2 regions of the Undibacterium sp. Xuan67W genome follow, and region 2 is predicted to be linked to the other one. Evidence: riboswitches for the same ligand, from Rfam matches in the RefSeq annotation. Region 2 holds a riboswitch; the other holds the start of a gene.
The links. Region 2 has a riboswitch for cyclic di-GMP ahead of ACO0LE_RS17100 (PKD domain-containing protein). Riboswitches for the same ligand answer to the same signal wherever they lie in the genome.
Positions count from the first base shown of each region.

Region 1: linked by a shared signal. The riboswitch ahead of ACO0LE_RS11775 (putative Ig domain-containing protein) and the one ahead of ACO0LE_RS17100 (PKD domain-containing protein) in region 2 are both predicted to bind cyclic di-GMP.

Region 1 is NZ_JBMPPN010000011.1:90,480-105,905, reverse strand. It holds gene ACO0LE_RS11810 (hypothetical protein) at 177-473, shown strand; gene ACO0LE_RS11805 (hypothetical protein) at 483-1,652, opposite strand; gene ACO0LE_RS11800 (response regulator transcription factor) at 1,799-2,485, shown strand; gene ACO0LE_RS11795 (ATP-binding protein) at 2,482-3,915, shown strand; gene ACO0LE_RS11790 (PTS sugar transporter subunit IIA) at 4,243-4,716, shown strand; gene hprK (HPr(Ser) kinase/phosphatase) at 4,831-5,775, shown strand; gene rapZ (RNase adapter RapZ) at 5,903-6,769, shown strand; cyclic di-GMP riboswitch class I at 7,060-7,146, shown strand; gene ACO0LE_RS11775 (putative Ig domain-containing protein) at 7,230-9,863, shown strand; gene ACO0LE_RS11770 (sensor domain-containing diguanylate cyclase) at 9,967-11,787, opposite strand; gene ACO0LE_RS11765 (ABC transporter permease) at 12,007-13,170, opposite strand; gene ACO0LE_RS11760 (ATP-binding cassette domain-containing protein) at 13,167-13,982, opposite strand; gene ACO0LE_RS11755 (alpha/beta hydrolase) at 13,979-15,426, opposite strand, start outside.
Region 2 is NZ_JBMPPN010000023.1:741-16,166, forward strand. It holds gene ACO0LE_RS17080 (GNAT family N-acetyltransferase) at 1-73, opposite strand, end outside; gene ACO0LE_RS17085 (oleate hydratase) at 423-1,997, shown strand; gene ACO0LE_RS17090 (hypothetical protein) at 2,138-2,443, opposite strand; gene ACO0LE_RS17095 (peptidase U32 family protein) at 2,532-4,496, opposite strand; cyclic di-GMP riboswitch class I at 4,806-4,893, shown strand; gene ACO0LE_RS17100 (PKD domain-containing protein) at 4,987-6,924, shown strand; gene dacB (D-alanyl-D-alanine carboxypeptidase/D-alanyl-D-alanine endopeptidase) at 7,129-8,652, shown strand; gene ACO0LE_RS17110 (glycoside hydrolase family 10 protein) at 8,757-10,376, shown strand; gene ACO0LE_RS17115 (hypothetical protein) at 10,684-10,965, opposite strand; gene ACO0LE_RS17120 (ABC transporter substrate-binding protein) at 11,335-13,191, opposite strand; gene ACO0LE_RS17125 (FAD-binding oxidoreductase) at 13,592-15,127, opposite strand; gene ACO0LE_RS17130 (DUF1338 domain-containing protein) at 15,120-15,426, opposite strand, start outside.

The sequences.
Region 1 (15,426 bases), on a different contig from region 2:
CCAGATTATGCTGACAAACATGAATTTAAGTCCGTGCCAGTGCCAGATACCTGTTCGACCTAACGCAGGATTACCCCCTCAGAGCCGCATGGAATACGCTGACCGGCGAGGCCTATCTCATCAACGCTACACAGGCAGCAGTGGGCGCTCAGGCGCGCTGCATAGGGGTAAATGGCTTGTCCATGGGTATTGAATATGTGTCCTACAAACCGAATGAAGTGGCAGCTGTCAAGATGGTCAGCGGGCCATATATCTTCGATCAGTTTGCCGGCGGCTGGCATTTCAAGGCCTTGTCGGATGAGCCCACCCGTGTGCGCTTCTCGTATAACATCATCGCCAAGCAACGCTGGCTGTCATGGGTGTTGACACCCATCCTGTGCCAGAAATTCAAACGTGAAACTGAAAAGCGCATCGTTGCCCTGACCGCCTATGCGGAACGGCATTTTATTACCGCTCCGGCAGTGCTTTCTTGAATTCCTGCTCTACAGCGCGTTCATAAAAGCCTTACGTATCTGACGACCGCATTTAACGGAAGCAACATAGGCACCAGTTGCCCTGTCATGGCGTGACAAGATGCCATAGTACTTTCTGTCGGGTGAAATCCATGGGTAGAAACCCCATTTTCCGGGACTGGAATAGGCATCAATACTGCCCTTGCCCTGCTCGGATTCTACCCAGTGGTTATTCGAATATGTCCAGGGTTCGTTCAGCAACTGGATCGGCGAATACACTACCTTGCCAGGACAGGCAGATGCCAGTGCGCAGACTGCCTGATCGCCGAGATAGCGGCCGATTTCCAGCTCCTGTTTCATGATTTTTTTCAGGAACAGAGAGTAGTCAGTAGCCGTACCCAGCATACCACCCGCCATCAGCGGGTCTAGCGGCGCCATGTTGAAGCCCTTGCTCAGGCCTATGGTATTTTGGTATTCGGTATCAAGCTGGGCGGCAGTGAAATTGCCCAATCCCAAATCTACGCTGGCGAGTTTCTGATCGTGTCCGCTGTCATAATCAAACAGGTTAACAGTCGTCGGATCAGGCTGACTGGTCTTGCCGCTGGTGCCGTCCATACCAGCAATAAAGCAGCTATTGATAGTGAGTTTACCTGTGCAGGCTTCTTCATCAAAACCGGTATAACCGGACATAAAACGCAGGCCATTACTCAGTGAGGTATTGCTGCGCACCTGGTCTATGCCTTTCTTTTCCAGCACATAGGCACCAAAAATCCATTTCGATGCAGAGGCGATATTGAAATACGTCGTGGCGGTAACGCTGCCTGCACCTTGTGAACCGGATACCACAGGCGCGCTATCCGTCGCATTACCGACTTCCCAGTAAAAATCACCAAGCTTATCAACGCTGCACAGCGGGTCGGTGCTGGCAGCTGTTTTGGCGGCAGCAATCGCAGCAGTAATTCTGGAAATAGTATTTCCGGTGCTGGTGCCCGTTGTTGTTCCGGTTGTTCCGGTTGTTCCGGTTGTTCCGGTTGTTCCGGTTGTTCCCGTCGTACCTGTATTGCTTGTTGTACTTGTAGTACTCGACGGTGGCGTGGTGGCATCAGTACTGCCGGATCCGCCACCACAAGCACTGAGCAGACCGCTGGCGGCGGCAATCGCAGACACAGTCAACACGATAGAAAAAGAGGGATAGTGCATAGTCATCTCCAGTAACGACAAAAGCGTGAGTGAAATCTTGTAGTTACTGTAAACAGCAATTCTGTAATTTTGATGGAAGTCATCCTGAGGAGATTCGCTATGGCAAAATGAAGGCACATTATTTGTTACCACTTGTTTCAGCATCCATGATTCCAGCAATTCACGTTCTGTTTGTCGAAGACGATCCCATGATCGCACGTACCTTAAGTATGGGCTTGCGATATGAGGGTTTTGCGCTCAGTCACGCAGCCAGCGTGGCGGCAGCTATGCAACTACTGCAACAGCAAGCGTTTGAATTACTCTTGCTGGATGTGGGCTTGCCTGACGGTGATGGGATCGCTTTGTGTCAGCAATTGCGGGGGCTGCATCCCACTACGCCGATATTGATGCTGTCCGCCAGAACGGATGAAAGCGCGGTCGTTGCCAGCATAGAAGGCGGTGCGGACGATTACATCCGCAAGCCCTGCGGCCTGCGTGAACTCAGTGCGCGTATGCGACGTTTGCTAGCACGTCACCAGCCTGCCGCCTTACACAGACAGGTGATCAGTTTTGACAGCATCCAGATGGATATTCAGCGCCGTAAGGCGAGTGTCGCCGGTACCTTACTGCAATTAGGTAAGAAAGAATATGAAGTGCTGATGCTACTGGTGCAGGCCAATGGTGATGCCATTACCCGCGAACAGATACTGAATCAGTTTGAAGACAACAACGCTATTTACGACCGTACGATTGATTCTCACCTCAGTCATTTACGTCGCAAATTAAAAGATGCCGGTGCCATCGAACGTATCGTTGCCATCTACGGCGTGGGTTACAAACTGGAGTCAGCATGAGTCGTCCTCTGTGGTTACGTTTTTTGGTAATCAGTGTATTTTTTTCCGTGTTACTGAGCCTGCTGTATCTGTGGATGATCAGGGAGGTAACAACGCGACCGGGGGACGAAGTCCAGCGCAGTATGTATCTGTTTATCGCCCGCATTGTCGAAGGAGATAATTATGCAGAGGGTCTGCGGCGAGTACAGACATATCGCAGTGAATCGCCGGCAATCTCACTGGACATGTGGGTCGTCAATAGGGATAATCAGATGCTGGCAAGCAGTGTGAAAGATGCGCCGCCCGCCAGCCTGCTGGAACGTAAAAAACCTGACCTGATCCATCAGGTGCTGACCCGGGGGCGTTTCTTTTCAGGTAGTGCAGCATCCGGCATCGTGCGCCTGCAATCAGCGGAACCGGTGTACCTTCTGGTGAATAATCCGGGCACACCGGCCCGGGGTGCGGTTTTGACGATGGGAATCCTGTTTGTGGTGACATTGATTACCGCTATTTTGCTGGGATTATTATTGCTGACTCTGTATTTGCGCGGACGCTCTGCCGAAGCACGGCAGGTAATACATAGCATAGAAGCAGGCGACCTGACAGCGCGGTTCACCTCGGGCCGGTTGGATGCTATAGGCGGCCTGATGCAGCACTTTAATACCATGGCCGACGAAATACAGCGGCTGGTGGTCCAGTTACAGACGATTGAAAAAACGCGACGGGAATTATTACAGGAGCTAGGACATGATTTACGCACGCCACTAACAAGTCTGCGTACGGCAATTGACACGATCGCCGTGCATGGTGAAAGCATGGAGCGGCAGGAACGCCAGGAATTTTTTAGTGTCATTACGAGTGAACTGGATTATTTCACCCGCCTGATCGACGATCTGTTTTTTATTGCACATATTGATGAGCCTCGTTATCGCAATATGGCTCATCTGGCTAGCCGTCTGGATTTATGCGACTTGTTAAAAACCGAAACTAGCCATTCACTGCACGCACAGCAGCAGGCAGAGCGACCAATTACTTTCGAATTAGAGCTAAGTGCCGCCTGCGCTCATACTTGCCATATCAGTGGTGATGCCTATCTGATCACCAGGTTGTTGCACAATGTGTTTGATAATGCGGCCAGATATGCCCAAAGCCGGGTGCGCATACGATTGCAACCTGTCGCCGATACGCTGGAGCTGATCGTTGAGGATGATGGCCCGGGTTTGTCCGCCGATGGCATTGCACGCTTTGGACAAAGGCGGGACACGCGACTGATGTTTGCCGGTTTACCAAGCAGGCAGACTGGCATTTCTCTAGGTTTGGGCTCAGTCATCATCAAGACGATTGTCGAGCTGCACGGCGGTGACTACGAGATCAGTAACGGCGAGGCACATCAAGATTTCCCCGGAGCCCGCCTGAGATTGGTTTTTCCTGCGCACCCGTCAGGCTCTTAGCCGATAAAGCGAGTTTGTGTATTTATCTGCCGGATAGGATCAACCCATCGTCTTATAAAGTTGCTTCATCGATTAAGGTCAAACCTCGTTTTACTACGCTAAGTTACGCTTTAAACAAATCGAAATTTGAAGAGTAATAAGCATAAAAAACATCAAAAAATCATAAAAAGCTGAGGTTTTTGTGTCTTTATTACACTTTCAGCAGATATTTTGTGGTTTCTGTTTCTCGCTCCCGGGAGGTTTACGCAGACAGTGAAAAGAAGCCTATAATTTGTCAGCTTTGCGCTACGCGCCGGGCATTTCCCGCTGTAACACTGATCTTGTGTCATGACAAATATTGCAAAAATACTGCCTCTTGCTAACGTCCTTCTGGATCTAGAAGTTTCCAGTAAAAAAAGAGCCTTCGAACAAGCTGGCTTGTTATTTGAAAACAACTGCAGCATTGCCCGCTCTACGGTCTCCGATAATCTGTTCGCCCGCGAACGTTTAGGATCGACTGGCTTGGGTCATGGCGTCGCGATTCCGCACGGCCGTATCAAAGGTCTTAAAGCACCGATTGCTGCTTTTGTGCGTCTGGCAGAACCTATTCCCTTCGAATCTCCTGATGGTGAGCCGGTTAGCATTTTGATTTTTCTTCTGATGCCCGACAATGTCACACAACAGCATCTGGAAATTTTATCGGAAATTGCCGAAATGCTTTCTAATGAAAGCTTCCGCGACACCTTGAATACGGAACCAGGTGCCGAAGCGATTTATGAAAAAATCGTCACTTGGCAGCCGAATCCCCAGTCGGTATCCTGATGAGCCGCGGCCGGTGCTGCGCTGCTTGTTTCAGGCGAATAGTATAAGTCACCTCCGCGTCTCATCACCATAGATTGCATCCCCACCATTTCTCATCAGATTGTGTAAGCCGCCATGCCATTACTGACCGAACTGACTATACAAAAAATCTTCGACGACAATCGTGATGCAATGCAGTTGGGATGGTTTGCCGGTTTCTCTGGCGGCGACAAACAAATTACTGGCGATGCAACCTCATCTGCGGATCAGGTTGGTCATCTGAATTTTATTCACCCAGGACGCATTCAGGTTCTAGGTCATCAGGAACTCGCTTACTATCATCGCCTGTCTACCGTTTCACGCGGTAATTTGATCAAAGAACTGATTGCCGGTGCGCCACCTGCCCTGATCGTTGCACAGGGATTAGAAACACCGCAAGCGATTCTGACCGCTTGTGACGATCACAATATTCCGCTGTTCTCTACACCACTGCCATCCGCGCAGGTCATCGATTTTTTACGCGTCTATCTATCCAAAAAACTCGCACAGCGCACCACGATGCACGGCGTATTTATGGACGTTCTCGGCGTCGGTGTCCTGATCACGGGAGAATCGGGTTTAGGTAAAAGCGAGTTGGGACTGGAGCTGATTTCACGTAGTCACGGTCTGGTCGCTGATGATGCCGTCGAATTTTCACGCATCGCGCCGAACATGATTGAGGGTCGCTGTCCTGAGCTGCTGCAAAATCTGCTGGAAGTACGTGGCCTAGGCTTACTCGATATCAAGGCAATTTTTGGTGAAACCGCTGTGCGTCGCAAGATGCGTCTGAAACTCATCGTGCATCTGGTCAAACGTAGTACATTGGAAGAACATTACGAACGCCTGCCGATTGATTCGCAGAGTCAGGAAGTGCTGGGTCTACCAATACGCAAGGTCGTCATCCCGGTCGCTGCCGGCCGCAACATCGCGGTGCTCTTAGAGGCTGCAGTACGCAATACGATCCTGCAATTACGTGGCATCAACACCCTGGACGAGTTCATGGAACGTCAGCGGCGCGCAATGAACGAAGATTCAGAATAAGTGTCAAACTAACGTTTGGTATTTTTTTCCTTTCTCTTTCTACATCGTCAATGTTCAGGCGACGGCAACAACAGCACTCGTAATGCAGAAACGTCATTAAACACTCTCATCGTTCTCAGTCCACATCATGCGCATATTACTGATCTCAGGTATTTCCGGTTCCGGCAAATCAGTGGCACTGAATGTTGTCGAGGATGCGGGCTTCTATTGTGTCGATAACCTGCCACCGAGCCTGCTTCCGGAACTGGTCAAAACACTGATCAGCGAAGGCATCCAATCTGCTGCGATGGCAATCGACTCGCGCAGCGCGCATCTGCTGACCAGCTTGCCAGACACGGTGCAGACCTTGCGCGCAGAAGGTCATGAAGTCAAAATTCTGTTTTTAACCGCCAGCACCGAATCACTGGTCGCCCGTTTCTCTGAAACCCGCCGCAGCCATCCTTTATCACACCGGCTACAAAAAGATCAGGCCATGGGTGATCGCCTGAGCCTGACCGAATGCATACAGGAAGAACGTGAAATTCTGGCGACGATACAATTCCTGGCTCATGTCATCGACACCTCCAATCTGAGCGCCAACAAACTACGTGAATGGGTCAAAAATATCATTCAGATTCAGCACTCACCGCTGACGCTGATGTTCGAATCCTTCGCATTTAAAATTGGTGTCCCGCTAGATGCTGATTTTGTCTTCGACGTCAGGATGCTGCCGAATCCCTACTATGATCTGCAACTGCGACCACTGACCGGACGCGATCAAGCCGTGATTCATTTCTTGGATGAACAGGCAATGGTGCAGGAGCTGTATCGCGACATCCAGCAATTCATCGAGAAGTGGCTGCCAAATTTCAAGCACGACAACCGCAGCTATCTGACCGTTGCGATCGGCTGTACCGGCGGCCAGCATCGCTCGGTATTTATGGTGGAAAAACTCGCCGAATATTTTGAAGATACAGAGCAAGTCCTCGTTCGACACAGACGTCTTGGTCTTTAGATACTTATCCCCAGTATATAAAACACCCTCAATAAAATCCGGCGGGTAAACATGCATTTTAGAAAATGATGGGGGAGTATATTTTTTCTCTACGTTTTGATATCTTTTCATTCAAAAAAGTAACCTTCTTATCGGAATATCTAGCTGAACACATAAGCTGATTTGACTCCATGCAACATCAATCACAAACCTGCAACATTGTTTAACGATTTCTACTATTTCTTTTAAAAATTTCCTCGTAGACTTAGATCGTTAGAAAATCTGACGACTTCAGGTTTTCTCATTTACTTAAAAACTGAGGGCAAACTCGTTGAAAAGCGAGGACGCAAAGCCACCGGCCTACAGCGCGCAAGCGCCACGGCAGCGGGGTTGCCAACAATGCGATTTATTCTTGCAAACGCTGCAAATTAACCGCCTGTTGTCATGAAGTGGCCCTCGCCCAAATTGGAGCGTTGTTGCCATGAAAAAAACACCCCACGAAACAGAACAATATCGCGCAGGCGGATGGATACTCGCTGCTTGTGCAGCAGCGCTTTTGAGTGCGTGCGGCGGCACATCGACCGGCGAATCAACCACGCAACAAATCAAGGCACAAGTTGCCAGCGGTGTTACGGTATTGCAAGTTGATGTTCCTGCTTTACCTGATGCGGTTGCGATGCAGATCGCACAACCGGCTTTTCATTTAGCACCTGTGTTATTAACAACCCCGGATAATGAAGATGCGAACTTCAACAGTACTTCTGCAAGATTCGCTCCGCGTCAGCAAGCTATCCCCGCAGAATTTCGCCATCTGTCCAGTCGTCACCTAACAGTAGGCACGATGGAAATGGCACGTAACATTCGTACACGCAGTGCGTTGGCACAAAGTCTCGACACGGTTGCAACACCGATGGCAACCAGCAGTGTTGCCACATATACGCCAGCACAAATTCGTGCCGCTTACGGCTTACCCGCCCTTCCGGCGTCCATGACTGGCCTCACAGCGGCCCAAGCAGCACAGCTTGGCGCAGGCCAAACCATCTACATCGTCGACGCAATGCACGATCCTAACGTCGTGGCCGAACTTACCGCTTTTAATCAAAAATTTGGCTTGCCAACTTGTATTACAAAAACGATCGCAACAAATGCCAAGTTACCACTTGCGGCCGCGTCTTCCAGTACGTGTGAATTAGCCATTGTCTACAATACTGCAGCCGGTGGCATGACCAGCGCGGCGCCCGCTTACGACTCCGGCTGGGCAACGGAAATCACCCTAGATGTACAGTGGGCGCATGCAACTGCGCCGTTAGCTCGCATTGTTTTAATCGAAGCGGCAGACGCCTCTCTAAACAGTTTGCTTGGCGCAGTCAAATTAGCCAACGCAATGGGCCCAGGTGTTGTATCGATGAGTTTCGGCGCAAATGAGGGAAGCTGGACAGCATCAGTGGACGCAGCTTTTACCGCAGCGAATATGACCTACTTAGCAGCTACTGGTGATAATGGCGCCGCAGTCGAATGGCCATCCGTTTCTCCTAATGTCGTTGCGGTTGGCGGTACAACATTGACCTATTCAGGAACTGGTGCCCGCAGTGAAATCAGTTGGTCTGGTACCGGCGGTGGTACAAGTGCCTACACAGCAACGCCAAGCTACCAAACATCGTCAGTGCCTGGAATGGGTAGTGTGGCAAGACGCACTGTTGCAGACGTGGCTTTCAACGCAGATCCGTCGAGCGGGCAATATGTCGCCACAATCACTCTTGGCAGCACGGCCGTTAACTGGGTTAGCGCTGGCGGAACCAGTTTATCTACACCACAGTGGGCAGGCATTATTGCGATCGCCAATGCGTCCAGAGCAGCCGCAGCAAAACCAGCAATTGGCGCTCCGCATGCGATGTTGTACGGACAAATTGCAACGGTTCCCGGTACTTATGCAAACGCCTTTGCGGACATTACCAAAGGATCAGATGGTACTTGTACCACATGTACAGCGAAAACTGGCTACGACCAATTAACCGGACTTGGAACACCCAATGTTACCGGGTTACTAAGTAGGCTTACAGGTACCGTAACGGCAGCAGCACCTGTAGTGACGCCGGCAACCATTACCGGTCAGGTAGGCAATGCACTGTCGTTCACAGTATCTGCCACTTCCGCCAATTCATTGAGCTACAGTCTGACTGGTGCACCATCTGGGATGTCGATCAACAGCACCGCCGCGGTCACATGGACGACTCCTGTTACAGGAACCTATTCGGTAACAGTGACTGCAACTGACACCAAATCGGGTCTGAGCGGCAAAGGCGTATATACCGTCACCATCGCCGCAGCAACACCACCATCGGTTGCAGCAGCAACAATTACAGGAAAAGTTGGCACTGCATTATCCTTCTCTGCAGCAGCTACAGCCACGAATCCGGTCACGTACTCAATAACTGGCGCACCAACTGGTATGAGTACAACTACTGCTGGCCTGGTCAGTTGGGCTACCCCAGTTCTCGGGACATATTCAGTCACCGTGACGGCAACGGACAGCAAAACGGGGCTGAGTGGAAAAGGCATTTACACGATCAACATTGCCAACATCCCTGCACCGGTCGTTGCTGCTGGTTCGGCCAATGGTAAGGTCGGTGCTGCTTTGTCTTTTAGCATTGCAGTGACGGCATCTAATCCTGTGACATACGCACTATCCGGCGCACCTTCTGGAATGGCAATCAGCACATCAGGCGTTGTGAGCTGGACTACACCAGTTGTGGGAACATATTCAGTAACTGCAACTGCAAAAGATAGCAAAACTGGCTTAACCGGGCAGGCGATCTATGTAGTCACTATCGTGGCAGCAAGCCCGGCAGGACCAGTAATCACAATACCCGTAATGAATGGTGTAGCAGGTAAAGCGTTAACCGGCACAATTAGCATCTCAGATCCGGGAGTGACCTCACTGTCAATCAGTATTTCCGGCGCACCAATGGGAATGAGTTTTGGATTGAGTGGTATGAACATTATTGCGAGTTGGGCAAGCCCTATAACAGGAGGCTACAGTTTAAAAGTATCCGTTACTGACTCTGCGGGCCGTACCGCGCAAGTCACAATTCCGATCACCGTTGCAGCAAAATAAAGCCAGACAAAAAAAGAGCTGCGCGTTACTGGCAGCTCTTTTTTCTTTGTATCATCAATTTTCTTCTATTAAGGCAACCACTTTCATAAATGCTTAATGAGCGTTAAATGTCTGCAAATTCAATGCGATTGCGGCCGTTTTCCTTTGCTCGGTATAAGGCTCTATCGCTACGCAATAAAGACGCATCAGCCGACACATCATTAGCGTCAATTGAGGCGATACCAATACTGACGGTAATGTGAAGGGCTTTGTCATTGATTATTAGGGGAATATTAGCAATTTCCTGTTGTAGGCGGAGGGCAAAGACATGTGCTTCTTTGGGAGTTACATCAGAGAGAATAACCGCGAACTCCTCTCCTCCAACACGCCCAACCATATCGTTATTGCGCAACTGAACAGAGAGCGTCGAGGCAAAATGTTTGAGCACAAGATCCCCAACCGCATGACCAAAACGATCATTAATACTTTTGAAGAAATCAAGATCACACATTAATACTGTTGTGCGTGTACTCGCAATACGCTTTACTCTCGCCAGCTCCTCCTCCATTCGGCCCATGAAATAGCGGCGATTCGGTAGCTGGGTCAAAAAATCGATTGTGGCAAATTCTTTTAATTCAAGTTCAATTCGCTTCCGCTCGGTAATATCACTTATAAAGCCGTGCCACAAGATGCTGCCATCAGGTGCGCGACATGGCTGCGCGCTTCCATAGCACCACTTCAAACCCTGACGCGGCAATACAACGCGATACTCCAATTGCCAAGGCGTCAGATGGCGTGCAGATATCTCAAGCGAACGCCGATAATTTGCAAAGTCTTCAGGATGAATTCGTTGATGCAATAAAGAAGCATCGGTGGCGATCTGGTCTGGCATAAGTTCATAAATTTGATGAGCACCTTCACTCACATACGAAAAAAACTCCTCTCCGTTCGGATGCAACCGATATTGATATACCAGTCCTGGAATTTCATTAGTAAGTGAAGTAATAAGATCAATACTTTGTTGCAACCGGTCTGAAATTGCACGTATTGCGCTGATGTCAGTAGTCGTTCCAACCATACGTAAAGGTACGCCATAAGGATCACGACTCACTACTTTTCCGCGGCTCGAAATCCACTTATAACTGCCGTCTTTACACAAAATACGATGGTCAACCTCGTAACTATCGGTTTTTTGATCAAAGTGATTCTGTATCGCCGTCCTTACAAAATCAAGATCTTCAGGGTGAACTCTCGTATAACTCTCTTCAATCTTATTGGATAAGGAATCAGAATCACCGTAGCCAAGTATCGCTTTCCACCCTGATGAATAATCTATCTTATTCTTACCAATATCTCTGTCCCAAATCCCTGTTGCACTCCCCTCGATGGCTAGTGCCATTCTATTTTTTTCACTCTCCGTCTCCTCTATTCTAGTCTCCATATGCGCTAACCGAACTCGGCTTTCTTCGGCTGAAATGGCAATCGCAATCAGATTGACCACTTGTGCTACCGCAGGGGGTACATCAACATCGTTGTCGACATTTTCGTTAAAAAGAAAAAAAACGCCTGATAATCGCCCGTCAGCTAGCCGTATTGGCACAATCAAACGCGGAAAAACACCCACCTTTGCAGTGTGATCATAAAAAATATGACGGATCTGGTAAGCAGGGGTACTTCTATCAAATTTACTGTCGATCCAAGTAATGTTTTCCCACTCGGTTGGATCAATTTCTATTTCAGTGATAGAAGTTGATAATTCTTTTGATAGCGAGGGAGCCGCTCCAATTTGTAATTGGTTGTTCCGGTCGAGCAGATAAATGGCCCAAGCTGCACAGGGAATACCGCGTTCACACTCGGTGGCAATCGATAACAAAATGTCAGACAGAACAGCTCCGCAAGCTAGTCTCGCAAGGCCTGTTGAACACAGCGAATTCGTTATAGACATCGAACGGGTATCCCTGATTGAGAAATCGATGGACTCTGAGAGGCGGACAACATTTGATCCGAGATCATGTTATTCAAACCTTAATACTCGACAATTTATCGTAAAAAAACGACAAGCACTAGCGGGCGGTGAATCTGGAGTGTAACAAGAGAAAAACCGCACATACACAATCTAAATTAATATCAAGTAGGCAGTATCTGAGCGGATTTTCAAGAACATTTACCCCATAACGACTCTGCGCATTTTTTGCGCCACATAGGCCAGGCTCACGACAGTCATACCAGCACATACCAGTAGCGCAGTGGTCACCGCTACCATGCTGACGGCCTCTCCTTTTAAGACCTGATTCATCATCTGATTTTGTGCCAGCACAGGAACCCATTGAAACCAGGCGGGCTCGCGTCCGGGAAAAATAATAGGCATCAGCGTAATCATCGGCACAAACATACTGATCATCTGGTTACGGACTTGCGCTTCTTTATACCCTTTACAATCCAGCGCAATCGCAATCTGAATTGCCGCGAGACTGGCGGCAAGCGGCAGCAATACCCATAAAAATCCGAGTGCATCATGGATACCGAACTGAAATTCAGCACGCAGAGTCTCATTACGTATCAGCCATTGCGACGGGAAAAAACTAAAAATGGTTAGCACCACGACACCCATACTCACCGCCGCGACCGCTCCCCATTTGCCAACGGCTAGTTGCCAGCCGGAGACCGGATTCATCATCAGCGGCTCCAGCGAGCCACGCTCACGCTCACCCGCGGTGGTATCGATTGCTGCATACATGCCGCCCAAAACAATCGCCATCAATACCATCATCGGCAACATCGTTGTGATCGTCGCCTTGCGCTCGTCTGCACTTTGCAAATGACGCTCCTTCACTTCCATCAATTGCAAAATTTCTGGCGACACCCCGCGCATCATCAGGCTTAGGGAAGCATTCTCCTGCGAATAGCCATCGAGTATCCGTTTCAATGGCCGCAAACCGAATTCAGCCTGACGGTTCGAGGTATCGTAGGCAATGACCAGAGTGACTTTTTCACCGGCAGATAACTTCTCCTGAAAATGCTCGGGAATTAATAGAACAGGCTGATCAATTTCTTTGTTCCTCGATTTGGCTTCGTAGTCAGAGGGAGCCTGTTTGATCTGATACCCCTGACGAAGAATAAAATTCTCCAACGCGGGAGCGTGCTGCATGCCGACCACCAGCACGCTGCGTTTTTCCTCCTGCGACTCTACTTGAGAGAGCACAACTGAAAAAATAAACAAAATCAGAGGTACGCCGAGCAATGATCCGAGCAGGGCAACCAGCAAAGTGCGGCGGTCGCGCAAGGCATCTTTAATCTCTTTACGAAAAATAGCAAACATAGCGTTCATCCATTGCCTCTTGTGATGGTTGTGGCTGGCGTCAAAAATGCCAGCTTGACGAATGCATCTTCAAAATTTGGTTCAGCCGCGTATTGCAATAACTCGGATACCGTACCACTCGCCACATTACGTCCCTGTGCAACGATCACGACTTGATCGCAGAGCCGTTCAACTTCCTGCATGATGTGCGTAGAAAAAATAATACATTTTCCTCCGCCTTCCGGCGATCTGAGCCAGCGCAAAAATTCACGTAAAGCTCGGGTAGCGACCACATCCAGTCCGTTAGTCGGCTCATCGAGAATGATATTCTTGGGATCATGGATCAAGGCACGTGCCAGCGCTGTTTTCATCCTCTCACCCTGACTGAACCCTTCGGTACGCCGATCCAGCAAGGCCTGCATATCTAACCAACGCGCAAGCTGATGCGTGCGTTGCTCGATCAGGCCGCGCTCCATGCCATGCAAGCTGCCGTAATACTGAATATTTTCCCGCGCAGTCAACCGTGGGTATAAGCCGCGGGCGTCTGATAACACTCCCATTGTTGATTGCGTTCCCTGCTGGCCCGCTTTGACTTGGACGCCATCCACCGTGATGTCACCGCGGTCGGGCGCCAGTAAAGAAGCAATCATCCGCAGACTGGTTGTTTTACCAGCACCATTCGCTCCGAGCAAACCAGTAATCGCGCCGTCTTCAGCGCGAAAACTTACACCATCAACGGCCTTCACTGACTCTTGCTGTCGCTTGCCAAAATTCAGATTGAGCTTAAATACCGGTTTGCCCTGACGGATAAATGCCTTATGTAAATCATTCACGATAATCATGGTTTGACTCCCGGTTGAGTCGCAACTGAGGTGTCAGGCGTACTGACTGGACCAGTCACAGACTTCGCTTTGGGCAGTTGCCATGCTAGCGGTCGCGGAATCTGACGGACACAAGTCGCATCAACTTTGAGCGCATCCGCATCTTCTTTTGCATTCAGATAGCGATACACCACATCCCGGACACAACCCTGTGTCAGCAAGCCATGCCCTGCATTATCAATACTCAGATGCCGCGCATTCGCTCCCAGCGCTTTCGCGACGCCCTCGCCATGGCGGGTTGGAGTAACAGGATCAATCCCCCCGCTCAGCAACAAGACGGGTGCCGGGCTAACAGGAACCGTATAAAAACCTGCCGGGATAGTCGCGTGTGGCCAGGCGCTGCAAACAGATTCATACAGTTGCTCCATGACTTTTTCAAACTCATCGGCAGCAGGCTTGCTGGCTGGCCGGCCAAATGCTTCACCACACCAGACCGAGAAATGCATGCCGTAAGAGATGCCTATCGGCGACGGCAATCCGAAGGAACCGCTGAGGGTGACCAAGGGCGAGTAATTCCCTTGTTCGGCCTGTGTCAGTGCATACGGCAAAGCAGAGACGCTAGTCGGTACATACAAGGTTTTATGCACCATCCCTAATAACATATCCTGCGTAATCGTCGCAGAAACCGGCGATCCCAAACGGGGGTGGATAAACGATGTTTTCTGCGGCAGGCTGGCTAATAATTTTTTCCAGCGCAGCGCCAGCTCAGGATATGCCGCGTTGCACGCACTATCTCTGGTGCAATAAGTAAATAGTCCATCGAGTCCCCTCTGGGCATCTTCAGCCGGCAGGCGCATATCCGGCGGCACCACGCCATCAATCACCATACGCTTCACCGATTGCGGATACTGACGTAAAAATTCCAGACCTGCACGGGTGCCATAAGAGGCGCCAACCAGATTGATCTTGCCGTAGCCCTGATGCAATCGCACGGCCTCTAAATCCTGTACCGAAATACTGGTACTGAAATACCGCAGATCTCCATAAGGCAGTGCTTGCAGGTTTTTCATGCAGGTCAGCGTCAATTGCAGTGATTGTTCTTTGCTGATCAATTCACTGCCGTTTTCTAATTCAGGACATCGCAAGGGTGCACTGCGCCCGGTGCCGCGCTGATCAACAAAGACCAGATCACGGCGACGGTTCAGACGTCCCAATACCAGCTGCCCCCAGGCCGCGACATTGATCGCACTCTGACCGGGACCACCAGCCAAAACAAAGACGGCATCAGATAATTTATTTTTATCCTGAGATGGCACCACAACAAAATGAACATCGATTTTCTTCCCGTCCGGCTGTGCGGGATCAAGCGGTCGCTGTATCTGTCCGCACTGCACTTCCTGAGGAAAATCCGGAATCCGGCATGGCTTGGTCGCCGCCTGATTGGTTGCTGCCTGTACTGCCATAG
Region 2 (15,426 bases):
CTACAACATTCCCGACAATTGGTAATTTCGACGCAAGCCTCTTTTTTGAAGAGCAATTGCTAGATTTGGACATGTAAGCACCTAATAAAAAACAATTACTTGAGTGTAATGATTTAAAAATTAATTGCTGTATCAGTATGTGCAAATGTGTAACCAGTTACCAATATAGAATAAACATATTGCCCATTCAATACGTTATTCATATTTGAAATAATCACACTCACAAGATGCGATTTTTTTCTGAAAATATGCCTCAATAAAGTGACGAGCGTTAATTCAAATTGAGCCAATCTGGTACCCATCCAAACCAAATCATTGATACAGATCATCCCGCATAGCTCAAAACAATGTGATGCTTATACCAACATGCCCACACCATTCTGGCGTGAGATGTTCAAGCACACATTGACTGAAGAGTGACTATGACTAAGAAAAATAAAAAGGCCTATTTATTAGGCGGTGGTATCGGTTCTATGGCGGCAGCTGCATTTATGATTCGTGATGGCAAGATTGCTGGCGAAGACATCGTCATCTTTGAGGCATCACCATTAATGGGTGGTAGCCTAGACGGTGCTGGCAATGCAGAGCGCGGTTACTCGCTGCGTGGCGGACGCATGCTAACGACCGATAATTACGAATGCACTTGGGATCTGTTTAAATCGATTCCTTCTTTGATTAAAAAAGAACAATCGGTATTCGACGAAACGCTGGCATTTAATGAAAAGCATAAAGCGAATTCGATGGCGCGGCTGGTTGATCGCCGTCGTGCGAAGGTGTCGGTAAGTTCAATGGGTTTCTCTATGCAGGATCGACTAGAACTACTGAAGCTAAGTAATGCAGACGAGGCGAGTTTAGGCGCAAGTTGCATCACGGATCATTTGTCTCCGACATTTTTTGAGACCGAGTTCTGGTATATGTGGGCAACGACGTTTGCATTTCAGCCCTGGCATAGCGCGGTAGAATTTAAACGGTATCTGCATCGTTTTATGCTGGAGTTTTCTCGGATTGAAACTCTCGGTGGCGTCAAGCGCACGATCTATAACCAATACGATTCGTTTGTCCGTCCGCTCCACGCATGGCTGATTGATCAGGGCGTGCAGTTCTGCATGGATAGTAAAGTCTACGATCTCGATCATCAAATAGTGAACGAGCAGTTTGTTGTGACTGCTATCCACTATCAGCAACAGGCGATCAATAAGGTCGTGACGGTGGATGAGGATGATCTGGTATTTTTCCAAAATGGTTCAATGACCGATGCCTCTAGCATAGGGTCAATGGAGACTGCGCCAAAAAAACTCAGCAAGCTCGACAGTGGTGGCTGGAAACTATGGGAAAAATTAGCAGAGGGACGCCCCGAATTTGGCAATCCCGCGGCCTTCAATAGCAGCATTGCAGAATCAAGCTGGGAGTCCTTTACTGTCACACTAAAAGATCCTGCATTCTTCAACAAAATGCAGCAATTTAGCGGCAATGAGCCAGGCACAGGCGGCCTGGTCACGTTCAAAGACTCGAACTGGCTGATGTCGATTGTACTGGCGCATCAGCCCCATTTTGCGAACCAGCCTGAGGACGTTCAGGTATTTTGGGGCTACGCATTATTTCCAGATCGTATTGGTGATTTTGTGGCAAAACCAATGGCAGACTGCAATGGCGAAGAAATCCTGCGCGAGCTGTGCGGTCATCTGAGATTTGATCTGGAGACAGTCAACAATGCAAATTGCATCCCATGCTACATGCCGTATATCACGAGCATGTTCATGCCAAGACAATATGCTGACCGGCCACTGCCCGTGCCGAAGGAATCAAAGAATCTTGCCTTTATCAGTCAGTTTGTTGAGATTCCCGATGATGTCGTCTTCACGGTTGAATATTCGGTACGAGCAGCACAAATGGCGGTGTATCAGTTACTCAAGATTGAGCGCCCTATTCCTGCAATTATTCCGCATGATAAATCCTTGCGAACTCAGTTCGAAGCATTGATTAAAGCATTGAAATAATTACGCAGGTTGGCACGCGGACGGATCTTCGGGCTGCGGGCTAAGCTGTGATGTATCTACCGCAGATCAGACATCTGCGGTAGATGCCAGTGTCCATACTAATATCGGCGGCAGCCATCAAAAGTGACCAGCAATGATGATCACTTCTGATTGCGCAATCGCTGTAATAGCGCATCGGCGCTACTACTGAGCGGCACATCATGCTGGCGTAATAACTGGATGTGGAGCACCAGATTTTCCAGTACTAGTTTGGCAGAGACTGCGAGCAAAGTCAGGTGACGGTCTTGCTCGCTAAAACTCTCCAGACTCTGCGCCATATCGCATAAATGATCGGCGACCAGTGCGCGCAGTACATGCTCTTCTATAGGGAGGTCGGCAAAGTCGATAGGATCTTCCCGCTCGACTTCAAGTGTGAGTTCTTGCAACTGCTCAGGCGTAATCGGCATCATGGCATCCTCGCTTTGGCATGCCTTTATTATAGTGCGATGTTTATCCTGAGTGAAACCGCTAAAAAGCTATACCGAACCCAGACAATTACCCAGGCTGGGTTGCTGGTCTGCTCTTATGAAATACCAAGGGACTATAAGGCACACTCGATGGAGGTGCTGACTGGAGAATATTTTTCTTCATCTTGCCGACCACATGCATTTCGCATGGTTTGCAATCGAACCTGAGCGTCAACTTTTCATTACCGTTCATGAGTGTCATTGGTTCTGCTTTGACCTGACCTTGCACTCCCTGTACACCTTTGGCTTGTTTAGGACAAAGATTAAACGAGAAGCGCAGACAATGTTTGGTAATCATTAAGGAGACTTCGCCATCCTCCTCATGCGATTCGTATGCGGCCTCAATAAGTTTGACGCCATGCTTCTCATAAAATGATCTAGCCTTGTGGTTGTAAACATTGGCAAGATACGACAGTGAGGCTTCGGGATATTGTGCTGGCGGCTCTGCCGCAGCTTTACGCAATGGTCGTTGCCAGCTCGCCAGACGAGCGATTTCGTGCTGAGTTACCGCATCGCGACGCAAGGCATTGATGACGGAGCTTGGTACAAACCACGGTTCGCGCAATTGCAACTCAATCGCTTCTGCATAAAACATGGTATTGCCGAGTTTGCCGAGGTTGTCACGCAGCGCGGCTTCTGCTTTATCGGCTTGCTGTGCTGACTCGAGTGTGAGTTCAACATGCGCGGCGCTACTCACTCCATCAGCATCGAATAACTCCAGACTGAGGCCGCGCTCATGATCTTTTAACGTCATCCACAAACCAAGTTTGCGGTCGGCGGATTTCTTAGTCAATGCAGATTCCCAGTGATGGTCGCGATTGCGATTAATCGCCACACCTACTTTTAAACCAAGTAAATCAGACATTGGCTCGTTAGGATGAACACGCCAGGTAGTACCAATTTTTTCAACGGTGTTTGCTTGTATGCCAGCGACTTCACGCTTATGCATGTAATTCAACCCATCGCCATTCGCCAGCGGATCGCTAGCATCCAGATCAAACCAGGTCGGCCCCATCTGAGTGACATAACCTAAATGCAGACCAATATATTTGGGTGAATCAAAAGCACCGATATTATCGAGCCTGCCGTTGGCAAAATAATCTGTGTGACCGCGATGAAATGTTTTATCAACATTCGGTGTAAAAGCGATCTGGCTATGTCCGCTGGAAGCGCGTGAAAATGCAGTGCGGCGGGACATTATTTCGTCTAATAGCAAACGGTAATGCGCCGTGATGTTTTTGACATAACCCATGTCTTTGTAACGGCCTTCGATTTTGAGGGAGCGAATACCCGCATCAATCAAGGCTTCGAGATTACTGCTCTGATCATTGTCTTTCATCGACAGCAAATGTTTGTCGTACGCGACAACTCTACCCTCACCGTCCGTCAGGGTGTAAGGCAAGCGGCAAGCCTGAGAGCAATCGCCGCGGTTTGCGCTACGTCCATTGTGCGCATGCGAGATATAGCACTGCCCCGAGTAGGCAACACATAAGGCGCCATGAACAAAATACTCAAGCGGCGTATCGACTTCCGCCTTGATGGCTTTAATCTGTTCTATCGTCAACTCACGCGCTAATACCAATTGAGAGAAGCCCGAATCGCCGAGAAATTTTGCCTTGGCAACACTGCGGATATCACATTGGGTGCTTGCATGTAATTGGATCGGCGGCAAATCCAGTTCCAGCATGGCCATGTCCTGTACGATCAGTGCATCCACACCAATGTCATACAGCTGATGGATTAATTTGCGCGCAGGCTCTAGTTCTGAGTCATGCAAAATCGTGTTCATCGTTACAAATATCCGCGCATGAAAACGATGGGCGTACTCCACCAGTTGCTCGATCTCACCAATCTCATTACTTGCATTATGGCGGGCACCAAAAGACGGTCCGCCGATGTACACCGCATCTGCGCCATGCAAGATCGCCTCACGTCCAATCTCAATAGTTTTGGCCGGAGCAAGGAGTTCCAATTGATGCGCGAGAAGTGTCATAAGAATGATTCAGTCAAAGTGAGCCGGAATTATAGCGAATTCGATTAGTGATGTCTGTGCATAAGGCATGAGGAAGTTAAAAGAGTTGCTACAAATAAGTATCTGATTAGATTCACTATTGTGGCAATTTTTGATTGCATCATACAAGCTGGTGAAACAGCAGACTAAGTATAATCCTCCTATTTCGTTGCCAAAACACTCTTTTTACTTATCAAATTAACTTTTTCTCTTATTTATCAGTTACTTAGATGAAGATAATTTGACGAAATTAGTTAATTTAAATTGACTTACCGCGCCCAAAGGCTAAAGTAAGGCCTAGGGCAAACTTATTGAAAAGTAAGGACGCAAAACTTCCGGCCTAAGGTCTGTCACAGATCATGGTAGCGGGGTCGCCAACAAAGTGTCCCATTCATCGATGCAACAGTCATCCATGGCATCACTTTATTGTCAGCGTATGCCCTTTGTTTAAATACTTAACAAAGGGATCAAAATGAAAAACTCCACAAAAGGCAATTCTGCCTCGCGCAAAATTTTAGCGCTTGCTGTCATTGTCGGTCTCGGAGGACTTGGCGCCTATGCCAGTGTCAGCCTGGGTACCGACGACAAGACTCCGCTAGCCAGCGCAACTAGTTCACAACATCCAACGCATAGGGTAACGGCCGGGACTCCGGCAACAGCATGGGGTAGCAATCCTCTGCAATTGGCGCAGGCAAATACTGCTGTGGCAACGACACCGGCAACAGCGCAACTTGCTGAAAGAGTTCCGGCGATCAACTCTGCTATGAACACTGCATTAGCAAACAATGCAGTGACCGCACAGATTGACATGCCGAATGACTTCGTGCCATCTAGCGCCGAAGGAACAACCGAGAATTCGCCGTTCGCGCGTATCAACCTCGACGGACTCTCCTCAGGGCAGCGTGCAATCACGTTACTGGCTAGTAACCTCGATGCGGTCGCGCAGTGGTATGGCATGAGTTCAGATGGTCTTAAACAATTATTATTATCCGATAGCACCGTGCATATCGATAAAAAAGGCCGCTTATTACACATCGATAGCGGCGTTGCGGCTGCCGGTGATGTGATGAACGCGACCACGACATCGACTACCACAAGCACGACAGCAAGCACATCGCTCTTCCCTCTGGATCAAACATTTAAGCTTCATACCAAAACGAATTCGACTCGTCTCCTATATCTGAACTTTACGGGTTTTGGCAAAAATCCTGCATTTGATCTGGATAAGGCGCCGGCGACATTCAGTGATGCTGAACGCCTCCTGATACAAAAAGTCTGGCTGCGTGTTGCTGAAGACTATGCACCTTTCGACGTCGATATCACAACAGAAGCACCAGGTGTCGTCACCGGAAAAATCGGCGTGATGATTCTGATTACGCCGCAAACAAATACCGCAGGCGGCTATGCATACATCAATGCTTTCAGTACCTATAATCCAAATGCCTCACCGGCTTTTTGTTTCCCGAATAACCTGGCGAACAGCGAAAAACCCATCGCCGAATGCATCTCACACGAGCTTGGTCACACTCTGGGCTTACTGCATCAAGGCAGCACCTCGACCGAATACTATGGAGGTCAGGGCGATGGAGAAACAGGCTGGGCTCCGATCATGGGTGTCGGTTATTACAAAAATCTGACCCAATGGGCCAAGGGTGAATTTACTGGCGCCAATAATAAACAAGATGCCTACGCCATCATGCTCAAACAAGGCCTGAGTCCCCGCGTCGATGATCATGGCGGCACGATCGCATCCGCCGATGCAATGAGCAGCACCATAGCCAACGGCTTTAATAATGTCAGCGCCAGCGGCATTATTGAAGTTCCCGGTGATGTAGATATGTTCAGCTTTAATGCAGGTGCGGGCACGATTACATTGAAAGCAGCAACAGCCGCTCTCGGTGGCAATCTCGATATCTCACTACAATTATTCGATGCAGCGGGCAAAATTCTCGCCACCTCAAACGACGCTGCCACGCTGGCAACGACACTTACCGCCACACTTACAACATCTGGCACTTACTATCTGAGCGTATCCGGTGCGGGTAAAGGTTCTCCGCTGCAAACCGGTTACAGCAACTACGGCAGCCTCGGTCAATACAGTATCACTGGTACGGTACCGATCGCGATTAATGCGCCAGCATCTATCGTCCTGACTACCTCCGCAACAGTGGGCAAGGGACCGTTCACGGTCAGCTTTGATGCGAGCAAGACAGAAACAGCAACTTTAAAAATCTGGTCTTACACCTGGAGTTTTGGTGACGGTTCAGCCGCAGTCACCAGCACACCCAATGTAGTCAACGCAACGACAAAACATACCTACGTCAAAGCGGGCACCTACGAAGCCGTATTGAAAATTATCGATGCGAATGGAAAAACCAACTCTAAGAGCGTGAAGATCACGATCAGTTAATCCAATAATGGATCACCAAGGCGTCAATGGCGCATTGGTAAGCATACGTTAAACGAACTCTGCATTACGCCAGGTCTGATGATCTGGCATTTTTTTGTGCACGGAACATGCTCACATGTCTCTGCCAGATAAGCAGACAAGACAACAATCAGCGCCGCACGTTTGCACTACAATGTCCGTGTTTGTACATCACGGAGTCACAGCATGTTCGCATCGGTTTTATCGGCATCAGGTTTGCAAGGAAAAAGCAAGTTACTGATCTCGATGTGTTTGATGAGTATATTGAGCTTGTCGGCATCAGCAGCGCTTAGTCAGACTAGCTTACCGCCCTCGGTGGAAGCTGCATTGACGAAGGCTGGTATTCCCAGCAGCGCAATCAGCGTGATGGTATTACCGGCCGAGAGCAACACGCCAACACTTGCAATTGGCGCGACAACGCCCATGAATCCCGCCTCCACGATGAAGCTGCTCACTACACTCATTGCGCTGGAGGAGCTGGGGCCGACCTTCCGCTGGAAGACGCAGTTCTTAAGTGACGCCACACTAAAAAAAGAGACCTTGAATGGTGACCTCTATCTGCGCGGTGGCGGGGCACCAGACATCAGCTGGGACAAAATCAGTCTGATGTTACGAGGACTACGTAATCAAGGCATCCGTAAAATCAATGGCGATATCGTGCTTGACCGCACCTATTTTTCGCCGGTCCGACCTGACCTCGGCACCTTGCCGTTTGATGACACACCGAGTACTTACTACAACGTGATTCCAGATGCGCTAATGGTTAATAGCAATATCCTGACTTTTGATATTGATACCAACGGCGGCAGTATCAAAGTACAGACCACACCGCCAATGGCCAAAGTACAGATCAAAAACGAGCTAAATTTTGACGACAGATCGTGCAGCGAATGGGATAGCAAATCGCGTCTCCCGGTGATCGAGACCAATAGCAAACACCAGACCACAATCACTCTTAGCGGGCATGTACCGCAGCGCTGCAAGTTATCAATGTCGCTGAACATCCTTGATCGCAATCTTTATATAGAACATCTCATACGCCAGCTTTGGCAAGAGATGGACGGCGTCTGGAACGGTAACGTCAAAGAAGGTAAAACACCGTTAAGCGCCAGCGTCCTGTTCGAGAGACAATCTGATACGCTAGCCGATATCATTAAGCCCATCAACAAGCGCTCAGATAATTCAATGGCGCGCAGTGTCTATCTCAGCCTCGGTGCAGAATTTTCTGATACAAAAAATTATCTGACCAGTGCGCAGGCAGCCGAGGCTCGCATCCGATCATGGCTGTCAAGACGCGGCATCAATCCCGATAATCTGATTTTGGACAATGGATCCGGATTATCACGCACTGAGCGTATCAGCGCGTTGCAAATGGCACAGTTATTAAAACTTGGTGTGAGCAGTAACTGGTATGCAGAATTTGCCACCAGCCTGCCAATCGTCGCGATAGACGGAACCATGCGCAAGCGGCTCAAGGATACTCCGCTGGAAGGCCGAGCAAGAATCAAAACCGGCACCCTAAAAGATGCGACCGCAATCGCCGGCTATGTACGCGATGTACAAAATCAAAACTGGATCGTCGTCGCCATGGTGAATCACAGCGATGCTGGCAAGGCCAGACCCGCACTCGACGAACTGATCTACTGGGTCGCTACCGGACAAACCAATCAAACCAATCAAACCAACATCGCGCCGACGACAACACCTTAAAGCCGGATCATGGACAAACCCTGATCAACCCGCACAGACAACGCTGGTTGATTGACGGAGAATGCAGTAGCATCCTAGCTTTGTTTCATCACGGCAGTTCTGGCATGACCCCACATTCGCAACAACGTAGTATTCTCTTCAGCAAAAAAGCGGTACGAATCCTGACGACGGTGTGCCTGAGCATGCTAGGCGCCTGTGGCAACCAGGCAATTCAGCCAACACCGGCTGCCGCACCCAGCGAAGCCAAGCCAGCGCTATCGATCGGACTACCAAAGACAGCAAAGACAGTAGCACCGACAGCACCAAGAGAATTCCGTGCTGCCTGGATCGCCACGATAGGCAATGTAGACTGGCCCAGTCAAAAAAATCTCAGCGTCCTTCAGCAGCAAGCGGAGATTATCCATATCCTTAACAGCGCCAAGGCGATGCAGCTCAATGCGATTGTGCTGCAAGTCCGTCCAAGTGCCGACGCTATCTATCCATCGGAGTTAGAACCCTGGTCTGATTACCTCACAGGCGAACAGGGCAAGGCACCGGTACCATTTTACGATCCTCTACAATTTTGGATAACGCAGGCACATCAACGCGGACTGGAGCTGCATGCCTGGTTCAACCCCTATCGGGCAAAGAGCAACGCCAATAAATCCCGTCTTGCCAGCAGCCACATTTCACGTACACATCCCGAGCTGGTCAAAAGTTATGGCGACATGCTGTGGATGGATCCCGGTGAGCCAGCATCGATGCAACACACGCTGGCGGTGATTCAAGACGTCGTCCATCGCTACGATATTGATGGCGTACATATCGACGATTATTTTTATCCTTATCCAGTCAAAAATGCGGCAAAAATAGAAATCGATTTTCCTGATCAACATTCCTGGCGCAGTTATCTCAACAATGCCGGCACTGGCGGCAAAGTCGCCAAAACCGATTGGCGCCGTGAAAACGTCAACCGACTCGTCGAACAGATACACCACAATATCCACCAGGAAAAACCTTGGCTACGCTTCGGCATCAGCCCGTTTGGCATAGGCAAGCACGACAAACTACCGCAAGGCATTAGAGGCTTCAGCCAATACGACAAACTCTATGCCGACGTTGAACTATGGCTGGAACGCGGCTGGCTCGACTATCTGGCACCGCAACTCTACTGGCCAATTCAACAGAGTCAGCAATCGTTCACAAGTCTGCTCACCTATTGGCGACAGCAAAACCCGCAGCACCGCCACATCTGGCCGGGCCTTTACACTAATCGTGTGGATAACGGCGATAAGCCTTGGCAAGCAGAAGAAATTCTTCAGCAGATCAACGTAATCAGACAAAATGCGGGTGACGGTAATGTACCAGGCCACCTGCATTTCAGCATCACGGCTCTGCTCAAAAATCGCGGCGGCATCCGCGACCAGTTACGTGAACAGTCTTATGCCAGCTCCACCTTAATACCGGCAATGACATGGTCAAGCAGTACTCCGCCATCGGCTCCGCATTTAAGCACGCTCAACGATCAACAAATTCAGGTAGCAATAACTTCGGCGGACAACGCGCATCAGATCGCCATCTGGCGCCGCTTTGGTACGGCATGGGTATTTTCAGTGCAAGCGATCACGCAGACAACGATCTCGCTTGAGCAGGAAGGACAATCAGGCAACGCTGATCAGCTTGTGGTGAGCCTTATTAACCGGTTTGGTGCTGAAGGAGAGCGGACGGTTTATACCCCGCGATAAAACGCACGTGCCCCCAATTTGTCCGGGTTAAGGAAATTAAAAAGAGCGTTTTAAAAACAGAATCCGCAATATCCATGCGGCTTTCAAAGGCGTTTCACGCCAGGAACCTCATCAATGCTGCGCATTATCATTCGGGATCTACTAAAAACCTTCATATTGAAAAATCTTATCTATAGGACTGACACAAAATCAAGACCTCTCACCACGGAGACACGGAGAAAAGACAGAAGTAAGCACTTCCATGAAATACCGACTAAAGGAGTTTTAGAAACTCTCATTTAATTTTCTAAAATCCAGCAATCAAAATCTACCAATCCTGGTAAACAACATTACCCAAGCCAAGTAAAATCGTCACATTCACATTGGTCGAAGGCGGGATCTGTAGTGAGACAACCTTGATTGCTGTCGCCAATCCGGCCATCAGCGCTGCCTTGGTGTCGAACCACTGCGTACTGGATTTCGGCATCAGAGCCTCAACATTTTTGTCATAGACGAAAACAATATCGACTGCCGTTGCGGTCAGTTGATTCGCGTCTAGGGATGCGACAATTTGAATGCGATTGACTCTGCTGGCAGTTGGCGTACTCATGTATGCAGACAGAATAGAGACCCACGCCAGCAGGCAAATCTGTCTGGATAAATTACGCGAAAAAATGGCTATATTCGTATTGTGATAATACCGGGCAGGTATGAGCGATTGATGTGACCTTCATTAAAAAATCTTCTATTAAGTTTTTCGTCTCAGCGGTGAGGCTTAATGATATACGTTTTTTGTCAACAGACAATCTCACCCCTGATGTCGCACAATCTATGGGCATCCCACAACGCTCGTTCACCCTGACGCGCCGCGAGACGCATCAACATGCGTGTTGATTGGTGCCGATCTTCTGAAACTCATTCAACAACTATTTTCTTTCCTCATCATTTGTATGACGATCACATATATCAACACACTGAGTTAATGTGCCCCCACATCGAGATAACGCCAATTCGTGAAGCTTACCGGATGCCGCTTATAGTTTTTTAACCAGGGTTGCCAGATGTCGGCGGACAGTGGGTGAATCCGTATCACCCAAGGTGCATAACCGTGCACCAGTTGTGCCATGTCCCGATAAATTTTTTGTTTCTCCGGCGATTCTGGCATCGACAGTGAACGTTCATACAGTTGATTAAAAGCAGGCAGATTAAAGCGGGCATAGTTTGCCCGTCCACGATTGGGACCGTACAACAATTGATAGAAATTCGATCCATCAGGAAAATCGGCGATCCAGTTGGCTTCGGTCATCTGCACTTTACCGAGTCGTGCTGCCTTGATGATTTCGGTATGTTTGTCGCTGACGAAGTTAATCCTGATTCCGATTGATTCCAGATTTCTGCGCCAGTTTTCATCGCGTAAACGGCCCGTCGTGGATGCCAGATTATGCATGGTGAGTAACAGCGGCTGACCGTCCGGCAGACGTCGGTAACCATCGGCACCACGCTGATAAGAGAATTTATCGAGCAAGGCATTGGCGAGCCCGATGTCATGCCTGACCGGACTGTGATACTGCGCGTCGTAGCCGAGCACATTGGGTGGCAGCGGCGATTGCGCAGGCAAGGCCAGGCCTTTTTCTGATACAGCAATATCTTCCTTGCTGTTGTAACTCAACGCAATCGCACGACGCAAGGCGATCTTTTCCGGCGTATAACCGCCGATCACCGGATCATCCATATTCATCCACATGTAATAAGTTTGCAGCGGTGTGAATAAAGATAATTGAATGCCGCGCTGGCTCAGTTCAGGTTTCAGTTCGGGCTTTAGCTCAGTTTTTTGTTGTAGCTGGTTCAGCACCATGTCGGACAATGGTGGTGGCACCTGTTCGAGATAATCAAATTCTTTGTTGAGAAAACCGAGTACCCGCGACTGGTGCTCCTCGACAATTTTGATTTCGATACGATCGACACGCGGCAAACGCTGACCTCGTAAAGCCGCTGCTATCTGAACGTCTTCTGGTGCTGTTGATGTTGAGGAGAAAATGACTTTGCGGTACGTGGGATTCGCCAGTAATTCAATACGATAGCTGCGCTGCCATGCTCCCATTCTGAATGGCCCTGTACCCACGGGATGATTGCCGACCTGATTGCTGTAGGTATCGATGACTTCACGCGCCACAGCGGCGGTTGCCGGAGTCGCTAGCTGAAATAACAGCTGATGATCTGGTGCGACGAGTTTTATCCTCAGTGTGTAACGGTCAAGCACCTGCAAACCTTCGATCTCAGTATCGATATTGAACTTGACTGGCGTATCTTTTCTGCGCAGAAGTTTGTCATCACCCAACAGTTTGTGCTCAAACAAAAACAGCCATGGCGATTTGATCGCCGGGTCGTACAGGCGTTTGATGCTGTACACATAATCCTGAGCAATCAGTTCACGCTTTTGTCCCTTGAACGCCGGATCATCAGCAAAATAAATCCCTGGCTGCAGACGCAGCAGGTAACTTTTTCCGTCATCACTGATCTCAGGCATCGCAGCAAGTGTGTTCGGTCTGAGTCTGAGCGGTCTGGCTAGATAGTCGTACTCCAGCATCGTGTCGAAAATATTTTCATTGATACTGACTGACTGTAGATCCGAGGCAGCCGCGGGATCAAGTGCCGCTTCTGGATTGGTCAATAAAACCCGTAAGGTTCTCAGTGAGGATGCGGTGGCGGAAGGTAGTGGTGCAGAAGCCATCGCTACCGACATACCCGCAGGATCAATCAGACTAATGAAGAGCACCAGTAACGGCAGAATTTGCTCGCAGCGATGTTGCAGTAAATGCGAAAACCGATATGGCATGAAGGGATCCAGACAAAAGAAATGCGCAAAGTCACATGGTCTAATAACATCATGTTACGTTAGATCGCCTTAGTCTAAACGCTCTGGCACCACTCAGCAATTTTTCAATTGACTGCATTTGGCTCAGTTTGAAGCAGGTCGCTTCCACCAGGAAGACATGACTAGCTTTGTGGAGGCAAAAACAAGCAACCAGGACTTACGAAAAACGACAAACCACCTATCCACATATAAATGGAAGCCGCATACTACATGCGGCTTCCCGAGGCATTTTGTGCCAGCAGGCGCATTCTGCTTACGGATTCGGTTTGATATCGATATTCCGCTGAACCGATTACTCCTGCTTTGTCTCTAAGTCTCTGTGATGAGTGGTTTTAGTTTTTGCACAAGTCCTGGTAACTTATCAGGTCTTCATTTCTGTTTTCGTTTCATCATTCGATCCCACTTTTGCCTTGCCAAACCAGGTCAGGCCAAACAAGTGTGCGGGGTCCAGCATGTTCTGGATGTCTCCCGCCAACTGCTGGGCAGCATCGGATGTGTAGCGGTGATAGTAGGTCTGATTATAGGGGCCGACACCATGCTCTGCGCTGAAGCTGCCCTGATACTTATGAACCACCATATCGTAAATCGCGGCTCGTAAGGTATTGACGATTGCAGCGTCATAAGCAAGGCTCGCTGCGTGAGGCCAGACCAGATTAAAATGACTGCCGCCATCGGCCCAATGACCAAAATCCATGATCTGTAATTGCGGATAATGTGCCTCCACCAACTCGATTGCCCGCTGGCGAAAAGCGATCAGCGATGAACGTGGCATAGAGATATCAAAGGCGATGATTTTGCCTTCGCCACGTAACGATTCGCTGATCGCATGGCGAATCCGCCAGAGATCTTTGCCCCGTCCCACAACCGCATTCGTGATGACGTCACCAAAATGGGCTTCCAGTATCTGGTTCAACAAAACCTCGAGATGCAATCCCGATTTATGCGGTGACATCGTGCTGTCGAGTTCGATCAGAATGCAATAATCAGGCACAGCTTCAGGCGAAAACGGATTCGTGATCGCCGGAATATGTCGCAATACGGATGCCATCGCCTGACCTGAGATACCTTCAAAGGCGCTGAGGAATTCGCCACAATCCTGTTCAAGTATTTGCAACAGCTCTAATACCGCCGCCTGATCGCGCGGCACTACCAGGGCGGTAGCAGTTTGCTGTGGCAAGCGATGTACTTGCAGGACAGCGCGGGTAATGATTCCATAGGCACCGCTGGTACCGACCAATAATTGTTTGAGATCGGGACCGGTATTATTTTTTCGCAAGGCGGCACGCAGATCGAGTATGGTACCGGCGGGGTGAAGTAACACGGCCTCCAGACCAAGCAGATTAGCCCGCACATCACCGTACTTGATCAAGCGCGCTCCGCCGGTATTGGCGGCGATCATACCGCCGATACTGGGATTCGCACCGAGATCAATCGGGAAGCATAGTCCGTGTACCTGTAGCGCTTGATTCAGGTCATGCAGAGTTACTCCGGCATCGACCTCCACAGACCGGTTGATGACATCGATCTGAATATGGCGATTCAAGCGCTCGGTACTAAGTACGAGAAAATGACCGCTGGCATCTGGCGTACTGGCAGCGACCAGTCCGGTATTGGCGCCCTGCACTACGAGTTTGATCTGATACCTGGCGCAATACTGCGTTAATTGTGCGACCTGCGCAGTAGTTGCCGGACGCACGACTGCCAGCGCACGCCCAGCGCCATACCGCGCGCCGGTAACGTAACGGGCGCAGTCAGCGACATCACTGATCACTGCGGAGTGACCCAGCATGTTGCGGAGTTCGGCAATCAATTCGGCAATCAATTCGGTAATGAATTCAGTACTGCACTCAGCAATGCTTATAGCCGGATCAGCGGAGCTATGCATATCGTCAGGCATTGGCGGTCATCTTAAAAATACCCTGGGCATTCCCGGTATCAAAACTCAGATCCAGTTGCTGGACTCCATTGGTATCCGTCATCTGATCCCGTGTGATGAATTCATAAAACGAGCCAGGCACCTCACGCGTGATCACGCCACCGGTATCAGTGCGAAATTCTCGCAGGACGGTCGCCGCTTTAAATGCGGTCTGACGCACACGTCCGGATCCAGAAACCTCAACCTGAGGCTTAATCGGGCGGCCAAGTTGCCGCTGCTCCTCCGCTGTCTGAAACACATCCGCGACGCGGTCAGTCGCA